3 regions of the Rhizobium sp. NPDC090279 genome follow, and region 2 is predicted to be linked to each of the others. Evidence: predicted binding sites of a transcription regulator. Region 2 holds the regulator's gene; each other region holds the start of a gene.
The links. The regulator PhoB, encoded in region 2, activates phosphate uptake and scavenging genes when phosphate is short. The targets are predictions, from matches to a motif close to TGTCATNNANCTGTCAT.

Region 1 (3,275 bases), on a different contig from region 2:
GTCTTCTTCCTGAGCTTCAGGATTAACCGTATGAGCGTGGCCGCCGCGACGACGACCTTCTGGGTCTACGCCGCGCTGGTGGGTCTGTCGCTGTCGTCGATCTTCATCATCTACACTGGCCAGAGCGTCGTGCAGACCTTCTTCGTGACCGCCGCCTCCTTCGGCGCGCTGTCGCTCTACGGCTACACGACCAAGCGTGATCTCTCCGCGATGGGCTCGTTCCTGATGATGGGTCTCTTCGGCCTGATCATCGCGTCGCTCGTCAACATCTTCCTGGCTTCGTCCGCGCTGCAGTTCGCGATCTCGGTGATCGGCGTGCTGATCTTCGCAGGCCTCACCGCCTACGACACGCAGCGGATCAAGGAAATGTACTACGCCGCCGACGATGCCACCATGGCAGGCCGCAAGGCGATCATGGGCGCCCTGTCGCTCTACCTCGACTTCATCAACCTGTTCATGTTCCTGCTGCAATTCATGGGCAACCGCCGTTAATCGCGCAGCATGAATAAGAAATGGAAAGGCGGCTTCGGCCGCCTTTTTTATTTGCCTGGCTGCCGGGCCTGCGATTTGATAGCGACGGTCATATCAAGCAGATCAGGCAATAGAAGCAATGTCCGCCAGCCTTCGCAGCGCAACCCCAGACGACCTCCCCCATATCACCGCCATCTACCGGGATTCCGTCTTGAACGGTACGGCGAGCTATGAACTCACCCCTCCGACCGAAGAGGAAATGGCGGCGCGTTTCCAGGCGATCCTCGACAAGGGTTATCCCTATATCGTCGCAGAGGGCCGAGGTGGCGAGTTCCTGGGCTATGCCTATGCCTCGGCATTTCGCACGCGCCCGGCCTATCGCTGGATGGTGGAGGATTCGATCTATCTGGCGCCGGAAGCACGCGGCCGCGGCGTCGGCAGGCTGCTGCTCGATGCCCTCGTCGAAAGCTGTCAGACGCTCGGCTTCCGCCAGATGATCGCCGTCATCGGCGGCGCCCATCCGGCCTCCGTCGCCGTGCATCGCGCCGCGGGGTTCACCGAAGTCGGGCTCTTGAAGGGCACCGGCTACAAGCATGGCCGCTGGCTGGATACCATGCTGATGCAGAAGGCGCTCGGCGAGGGAAGCGGCACAGATCCAGATCCGTCGGTCTATCCTGGGATTTTGTTTGGAGGTTAAAGCGGGTCTCGTATATGCCGCACCTCTGATACCCCCCTCTGTCACTGTCGTGACATCTCCCCCACAAGGGGGGAGATTGTAGGGAGTTTGACGCTCGTTCCTTCCAAATTAACAAACTGCAGATTCGACATTCGCTTGGGGCAAGAACGTGCGGCGAGTTACCAATCTCCCCCCTTGTGGGGGAGATGTCACGAAGTGACAGAGGGGGGTGCACCCTCCGCAAACATGCAATTAACGAAGAAAAACTACTTCTCCACCAGCTTCAGCTGCTTGTCGAACACCTTCAGCACCTGCTGCAGCTCGTGGCCGCGCTTCAGGATCATGCCGTTGGTGTTGACCACCGAGAAGGCGCCCTGCTTGGCGGCCAGCTTTGGATCCTTTTCTATGCGGAAGAGCGGCATCTCGCCGGAGCGCTTGAAGACGGAGAAAACCGCCTTGTCCTTCAAGTGGTCGATGGCGTAATCGCGCCATTCGCCCTCGCCAACCATGCGCCCATAGATCCAGAGAATCGCATCGAGTTCCCGGCGATGGAAGGTCACCGGCAGCGGGTCCTTGCTCTGTTTGTATTCCCTGAGATCGACGACGACGGAGGAATTCGTATCGGCGGAGCGGTTTTCGCCGTGTCGCAAATCCGGCTGATCAGTCATCAATCCCCCAGGGGCTATCTCATGACAGGAGAATGACAGTTTGCCTCAGCCGCACCAAATTGCAAGACGGCAGACGGCTCACAATTTCTTTCCCACGCCTGAAAGCACCTCGTCAGTGCCGCATTTCAGCCAAAACGACGCCCAATTTGCAGGAAGTATAGAGGGCCGTTTGACGCCGCCGCGTCAAACGGCCCGGCCGGGGCGCATCGATTAAACCCCAGCCCCGAATGCGTCCTCGCCGGGCACCTCTCCTTTTTGGTTTATGCCAAAATAGGGACCTTTTCGGCGCAGGCCGGAACGGGAAATCTTTTCGGGCGAACCGAAAAAGAAAAGCACGCCGGCAAAGCTGGAAGAAGCCGTTCAGCCGTCCGAGCCGACCACCAGAACAGTTGCTCCGAGAATGGCGGCCGGATCACCCGAAGGCGTCGACGATTGCAGCAGGACGGCAAGGCCTCTCCGACCGGCTTTATCCAGGACGTTGGAAGGCAGCACGAGACTCATGGCCTTTCCGTCCCACATGCCCACCGTCTCGACATCCGAGACCGCATGCATATAGGCGATCTGCTGCCCGGTGTTTTCGCCACCCTTTGGCGCTACCATCTGTTCCTTGTCGAAATAGACGATGACCACATTGGCCTTGCCCGCGCCGGCGCCGATCTTGATCTCGAGCTCGTCGCCCTTTGTCGATGCAATCACCGGAACCGTCAGGCCCTCGCCGCGGTGCTGGAAATCGTCCAGCTTGACATTGATGGCATCGAGGTCGGCACCGTTCATATGGTCTCTGCCGTTGACGATCGCCTGCGGCGTATAGACCCCGCTGCGCCCCATCGTGCGGGCATAGGCATATTGGCGCGCCGTATTGTCCTTGGACGCCATAGTGTCGTTCCAGCCGAGATAATTCCAGTAATCGACGTGATAGGCGAGCGCGACGACATTGCCCTGGCGAATCAGCTTGCGGAACGCCGCATCGGCCGGAGGACAGGAGGCGCAGCCCTGCGAGGTAAAGAGCTCGACGACACCTTTGATCTTCGCCGCTTCCTGCGCATGCAGCGAACTTGCCAGCGCGATGCCTGCCAGAAGTGGAACCAAAAATCGAAGGCGCATTCTATCTTACCTCTGAATCCAATCTCGAGCGCCGTTTGCCCGCTAGGGCTCCGAAACACTCGCGCTTCTTGGGGCGACCAAGCCACATCAAGCCGGAAAAATCTGAAACAAGAGATAATAGTTTAGCGCGATGACGCAAAGTCACGATGGGGTGAGGCCAATGCCACACGGCAGCAGCGCCGAACACAACACCGTGAAAAACAAGACGCCGCCGGAAGAGTTTCCCGGCGGCGTACAGGATTAATTTGAATGTCTATCAGGCAGCGAGATCGCGCAGAACGGTCTGCAGGATGCCGCCATTGTTGACGTAGACGACCTCATCCAACGTATCGATACGGCAGATGATCGGGATATCG
Region 2 (3,275 bases):
AGGACGTCGGGGGCCATCATCGTCCTGCTCTTCTTCCTCGTCGCGATGAATATCGGCGCCATCCTGCTGCGCCGCCGCTTCGAACGGCGCTGGTAGGGGAGGGCCATCAAATGAACATGATGACGGAAGCCGCAAGCGAAAGAGCATTGACCAAGAAGATGATGACGATCCCCTACAAGATGATCGGCCAGGACGTTTCGGTCTTTTACGGCGACAAGCGCGCGCTCTTCGACGTCAATCTGAAGATCCGCGCCAACACGGTCACGGCGCTCATCGGCCCGTCCGGCTGCGGCAAGTCTACCTTCCTGCGTTGCCTCAACCGCATGAACGATACGATCGAGACGTGCCGGGTTACCGGCAAGATCACGCTCGACGATCGGGATGTCTACGACAACAGCATCGATGTCGTGGAATTGCGCGCTCGGGTGGGCATGGTCTTCCAGAAGCCCAATCCGTTTCCGAAGTCGATCTACGAGAATGTCGCCTACGGGCCTCGTATCCATGGCCTGCATCGCTCCAAGGCCGATCTCGATCATATCGTCGAGACCAGCCTGCAGAAGGCAGGCCTTTGGGGCGAAGTCCGGGATCGCCTCCACGATGCCGGCACGAGCCTGTCGGGTGGTCAGCAGCAGCGCCTGTGCATCGCCCGCGCCGTTGCCGTCAGCCCCGAGGTCATCCTGATGGACGAGCCCTGTTCGGCGCTCGATCCGATCGCAACCGCCAAGGTCGAAGACCTTATCCATGAGCTGCGGGAAAATTTCACGATCGTCATCGTGACGCATTCCATGCAGCAGGCAGCCCGCGTCTCGCAACGCACCGCAATGTTCCATCTCGGCCATCTGGTTGAGGAGAACGACACCGATAAGATGTTCACCAATCCCGACGATTTCCGCACGCAGGATTACATCATGGGCCGTTTTGGTTGATGATGTCAGGCGCGCGGCTCCTTTCACACAGTTTACCTTGAGGATAGAAAAATGGTCTCCACTCACATTCTCTCTGCCTATGACGAAGACCTGAAGTTCCTGACGCGCCGCATTGCTGAAATGGGCGGTCTGGCCGAGCAGATGGTCAGCGACAGCGTCCGCGCGCTGGTCAACAGCGATACCGGCCTCGCCCAGAAGGTCATCTCCGACGACGTCGTTCTCGACCATGCCGAGCGCGAAGTCGGCGACAAGGCGATCGTCACCATCGCTCGTCGTCAGCCGATGGCGGCCGACCTGCGCGAGATCATGGGCTCGATCCGCATCGCCTCCGATCTGGAGCGCGTCGGCGATCTCGGCAAGAACACCGCCAAGCGCGTCATCGCCGTGCAGGGCACCGGTGTTCCCCGTCGTCTCGCCCGCGGCATCGAACACCTGTCCGAACTGGCGCTGAGCCAGCTCAAAGAAGTCCTCGACGTCTACGCCACCCGCTCGCCGGACAAGGCCGTGTCGATCCGCGAACGCGACGAGGAAATCGACGCGATGTACACCTCGCTGTTCCGCGAGATGCTGACCTACATGATGGAAGATCCGCGCAACATCACCACCTGCACGCATCTTCTCTTCTGCGCCAAGAACATCGAGCGCATCGGCGACCATGCCACCAACATCGCCGAGACGATCTATTACATGGCGACCGGTGCCCAGCCGGAAGGCGAGCGCCCGAAAGACGATACCGCCAACACCGTCGGCGCAGTGACGGAATAATCTGGAAGCGAAGAAAGGAGACCATAGGCGCATGGTTCCGAGAGTTGCTGTTGTAGAAGACGAGGAAGCGCTCAGCGTTCTGCTGCGCTACAATCTCGAGGCCGAAGGCTTCGAGGTCGATACGATCCTCAGAGGCGATGAGGCCGAGCTGCGTCTCCAGGAGCGCATCCCCGACCTTCTGATCCTCGACTGGATGCTCCCCGGTGTATCCGGCATCGAGCTCTGCCGCCGGCTGCGTATGCGGCCGGAGACGGAGCGGCTGCCGATCATCATGCTGACGGCCCGCGGCGAGGAGAGCGAGCGCGTGCGTGGTCTTTCCACCGGCGCGGACGACTACGTCGTCAAGCCGTTCTCGACGCCGGAGCTGATGGCTCGCGTCAAGGCGATGCTGCGGCGCGCCCGTCCGGAGGTTCTCTCCACGGTGCTTCGTTGTGGCGATATCGAGCTCGACCGCGAGACCCATCGCGTTCACCGCAAGAGCCGCGAAGTGCGGTTGGGGCCGACGGAATTCCGCCTGCTGGAATTCCTGATGTCCTCGCCGGGCCGTGTCTTCTCGCGTTCGCAGCTGCTCGACGGCGTTTGGGGACACGATATCTATGTCGACGAACGTACTGTCGACGTCCATGTCGGCCGCCTGCGCAAGGCGCTCAACTTCTCCAATATGCAGGATGTCATCCGCACCGTTCGCGGCGCGGGCTACTCCATGGAGGCCTGAGCGGGAATACCCGATCAGGCACTCAACATAGCGGCGGAAACAGAAAACGGGCCCCAAAGGGCCCGTTTCTTTACCTCAATTATGGGGCATCTCAGCCGCGCGGTTGCGCCGGCCGACGCCGCTCATGCACCGGCTGATAGGCCAGGCGCTGATGGTAGCCGCAATAGGGCGATGCATCTGGGCTCTCGTTGCCGCAGAAGTGGAAATCGTCCTTCAAGGGATCGCCGACCGGCCACTTGCAGGTGCGCTCGGTCAGTTCCGTCAGGCCGAGGCGCCGGGAGATCGGGACGACGACATTGGTGGCCGGGCGATACTGGATCTCGTTGACGGCATCGATCTCGACTTCTTCCCTCAGCATGGTTGCGCCCTGCTGGCGGGTGACCACGGTGCGGGTTGCAACACGCGTTCCATAGCTCGCTGCGCGGGGAGCTGCGGCGCTGCGCTTCGGCGTGCGTGCTGCGGTTGCCGTGCCGCCCGCCTTCGCTCGGCCGGGAAGGTTCAGGCGATGCACCTTGCCGATGACGGCGTTACGGCTCACGCCACCAAGCTGCGCAGCGATCTGGCTGGCGCTCAACCCTTCGGACCATAGCTTTTTCAGCTTCTCGACGCGTTCGTCTGTCCAATTCATGCCCTGTCTCCGCTGTCGCGTTTCCGATGGCAGAATCCCTCACCATTGCCTCGTATGGGGTCGAGGCGCGAAACGCTCTAAAATTGTGGTGACTAGTTCCGCCGCATGCAGTCTAGCAATTGCTTTTTAACCTAGTGTGAGGCTGACTCCGTGACAAGAGTCGCGGGAATCTTGAGGAATCGATTTCGAGGTTTTCCCCAACTTGCTGTCCCGGCGTGGCATTTCTGCAATAGCCGCCGCC
Region 3 (3,275 bases), on a different contig from region 2:
TCGCTGACGAAATTCCTTGGCGGCCACGGCAATTCCATGGGCGGCATCATCGTCGATGGCGGCACCTTCGATTGGTCCGCCTCGGGCAATTACCCGATGCTGTCTTCGCCGCGACCGGAATATAACGGCATCGTGCTGCACGCGACCTTCGGTAATTTCGCCTTCGCCATCGCCTGCCGCGTCCTCGGCCTGCGCGATCTCGGTCCGGCGATCGCGCCGTTCAACGCTTTCCTCATTTTGACCGGTATCGAAACGCTGCCGCTGCGCATGCAACGCCACTCCGACAATGCGCTCGCCGTCGCGCGCTGGCTGGAGGCACAGGAGAAAATCGCCTGGGTCAACTATGCCGGCCTGGAGGACGATCCGAACCATGCCCTGCAGCAGCGCTATTCGCCGAAGGGGGCGGGCTCCGTCTTCACCTTCGGCTTGAAGGGCGGTTATGAAGCCGGCAAGGGACTGGTCGAAGGTCTGGAGCTGTTCTCGCACCTTGCCAATATCGGCGATACGCGCTCGCTCGTCATCCATCCAGCCTCGACGACACACAAGCAGCTGACGGACGAGCAGAAGGTCTCAGCCGGCGCCGGCCCGGATGTGGTGCGCCTGTCGATCGGCATCGAGGACGTCAGGGATATCATCGCCGACCTCGAGCAGGCGCTGGCAAAAGTTTGAGGATGGCGCTCACGAAAGGCTGAAAAAGCGCGCCGGCCATCTTTGATGGTCCGTCGTTTCGTGTTTCTGTCGGTCCGCGATCGCTTCAAGGCGCTCGCGGACCTTCTGTCTTGGCATTGTGCCGTCGAGACACGATCAACGGGAGACTGGCGTGACGACCTACCTGCAACTGGATATCGACGGCGTCGAACCGGAGACGGGCGAGCCTGCGGCAGATCGGCTCGTTTCCGGTGCCCCGATCTTTCGCAGCTGGAACCTCGATGAGGCTGGCGGCGGCCTTTATGCCGGCCTATGGGAGGCGACGCCGGGAAAATGGAAGATCGCCTATGACGAGTGGGAATATTTCAACATTCTCTCGGGCTATTCCATCGTCACTGCCGATGACGGCGAGACGTTTCATCTGCGCGCGGGTGACCGCCTGATCTTGAAGCCCGGCTTCAAGGGGACCTGGGAAGTCGTTGAAACGACTCGCAAGGACTATGTGATCCGTCTCTGACGATCTTCTTGAATCAAAACATGAAGTTCGCTTCCCTCTGTAGTGGGATGCAGGCCATTCGATGCGGTTCTGCGATGGTCGCGATGATTGCCACAGGTTGTGTCACTGCCGCTTCATTAAACTGTCATCAAACTGAAACAATGCGGCATTAGAGCCATCATGTCGCCAGGAGATTGAGGTGGGGTTCCTAACGATAGGATACTCCGTGCTCAGTTTCTGCTCGCCATCCTTTCATCACTCTGGGAAGTGAGTTCAATCATGTTGAATCAGAAATTTCGTTCGCTTTGCCTGACTGCAGGCTTCATTGCGGCTATGTCCGTTTCGGCCTCCGCTGCCGACATCACGGGCGCCGGTTCGAGCTTCATCGCACCGGTTCTGTCCAAGTGGGCCGAAGGCTACAAGGCTGCGACGAACAATGTCGTCAATTACCAGTCGGTCGGTTCGGGCGCCGGCATCAAGCAGCTCCTCGACAAGACCATCGTATTCGGCGCTTCGGACAAGCCGATGAGCGACGCTGACCTCGAGAAGAACGGCATTGCCCAGTTCCCGATGATCTCCGGCGGCATCGTCGTTTCCTATAACGTTGAAGGCGTAAAGCCGGGTGAACTCGTTGTCGACGGCAAGACGCTGTCCGACATCTTCCTCGGCAAGATCACCAAGTGGGACGATGCAGCCATCAAGGCTCTGAACCCGAACGTGAAGCTGCCGTCCACGACGATCTCCGTCGTTTACCGCGCCGACAGCTCGGGCACGACCTTCAACTTCACCGACTACCTGTCGAAGGTTTCGCCGGAGTGGAAGGAAAAGGTTGGTTCGAACACGGCAGTTGAATGGCCGGTCGGCTTCGGCGCCAAGGGTTCCGAAGGCGTTTCCACCACCGTCAATCAGACGGCTGGTTCGATCTCCTACGTTGAATATTCCTACGTCGTCGCCAACCACATCGGTTTCGCGAAGATGAAGAATGCCGCCGGCAAGGTTATCGAGCCGAGCCTCGATACGTTCAAGGCTGCCGCTTCCAACGCCGATTGGGCTCATGCCAAGAACTTCAACCTGATCATCACCAATCAGCCGGGCGAAAAGAGCTGGCCGATTGCAGCTTCGACCTGGGTTCTGCTCTACAAGAAGCCGGCCGACCCTGCTCAGAACGAAGCAGCGCTGAAGTTCTTCAAGTGGTCCTATGAAAAGGGTCAGAAGGACGCGACCGAGCTGTCCTATCTTCCGGTTCCGGAAACTGTTGCTAAGGTTGTCGAAGAATCCTGGAAGAAGGACTTCGGCACGAAGTAATTTCGGCTGAAAAGTTGCGGCGGACAGGGTAAAACCCTGTCCGCCTTTCGTGACAGGACAAGGGGAAATCGATGGCTGACGCGACTCAGACGGCTGGCTTCCAGGCACTGGATACCAGCGCCAGCACCAGAAAATTCCGAATACAGGATCGGATTTTCTATCTTATGACGCTTGGCTCGGCTTCCCTCGTCGTGCTTCTGCTGCTGGCAATCATTGTGGTTCTCATCATCGATGCCCTGCCAACATTCCAGGCCTTCGGGTTTTCGTTCCTCTGGGGCACGAAGTGGAGTGCTCCCGCCGATATCTATGGTGCCGTGCCTGCCGTGGTCGGTACGCTGGTAAGTTCGCTCATCGCCATGCTGATTGCCGTTCCCCTCGGCATCGGCATCGCCATCTTCCTCACGGAACTTTGCCCCGGCAGCCTGCGACGTCCGATCAGCACGGCCATCGAGCTTCTGGCCGGTGTTCCCTCGATTATCTACGGCATCGTCGGTCTGTTCATTCTCGTGCCGCTGATGCAGAACTACATCCTGCCATTCCTTATGATGACGATCGGCCAGGTGCCGGTTATCGGCTTGCTCTTCCAGCCGCCGGCGCCCGGCGTCGGCCTGTTGACGGCAAGCCTCGTGCTGGCCGTCATGATCCTGCCGTTCATCACCGCCATCTCTCGCGACGTGTTTACCACCGTACCGCCGATGCTGCGTGAATCCGCCTACGGCATGGGCATGACCACATGGGAAGTGGCTCGCCACATCCTGATCCCCTATACACGCCGCGGCCTCGTCGGCGGCATCATGCTCGGCCTTGGCCGCGCGCTTGGCGAAAC

Region 1: ACIQWP_RS18855 (DUF2794 domain-containing protein) is a predicted target of PhoB. The motif match lies at 1,837-1,853, and genes of this name have one in related genera.
Region 3: pstS (phosphate ABC transporter substrate-binding protein PstS) is a predicted target of PhoB. The motif match lies at 1,288-1,304, and genes of this name have one in related genera.

What each region holds. Positions count from the first base shown of each region.
Region 1 is NZ_JBIVYI010000007.1:155,826-159,100, forward strand. Features, by position in the region: gene ACIQWP_RS18845 (Bax inhibitor-1/YccA family protein) at 1-492, shown strand, start outside; gene ACIQWP_RS18850 (GNAT family N-acetyltransferase) at 611-1,168, shown strand; gene ACIQWP_RS18855 (DUF2794 domain-containing protein) at 1,414-1,815, opposite strand; gene ACIQWP_RS18860 (DUF1223 domain-containing protein) at 2,176-2,919, opposite strand; gene acnA (aconitate hydratase AcnA) at 3,176-3,275, opposite strand, start outside.
Region 2 is NZ_JBIVYI010000003.1:424,658-427,932, forward strand. Features, by position in the region: gene pstA (phosphate ABC transporter permease PstA) at 1-96, shown strand, start outside; gene pstB (phosphate ABC transporter ATP-binding protein PstB) at 111-926, shown strand; gene phoU (phosphate signaling complex protein PhoU) at 978-1,691, shown strand; gene phoB (phosphate regulon transcriptional regulator PhoB) at 1,723-2,406, shown strand; gene ACIQWP_RS10095 (GcrA family cell cycle regulator) at 2,498-3,034, opposite strand.
Region 3 is NZ_JBIVYI010000005.1:372,669-375,943, forward strand. Features, by position in the region: gene ACIQWP_RS15070 (O-acetylhomoserine aminocarboxypropyltransferase) at 1-669, shown strand, start outside; gene ACIQWP_RS15075 (cupin domain-containing protein) at 821-1,165, shown strand; gene pstS (phosphate ABC transporter substrate-binding protein PstS) at 1,478-2,449, shown strand; gene pstC (phosphate ABC transporter permease subunit PstC) at 2,521-3,275, shown strand, end outside.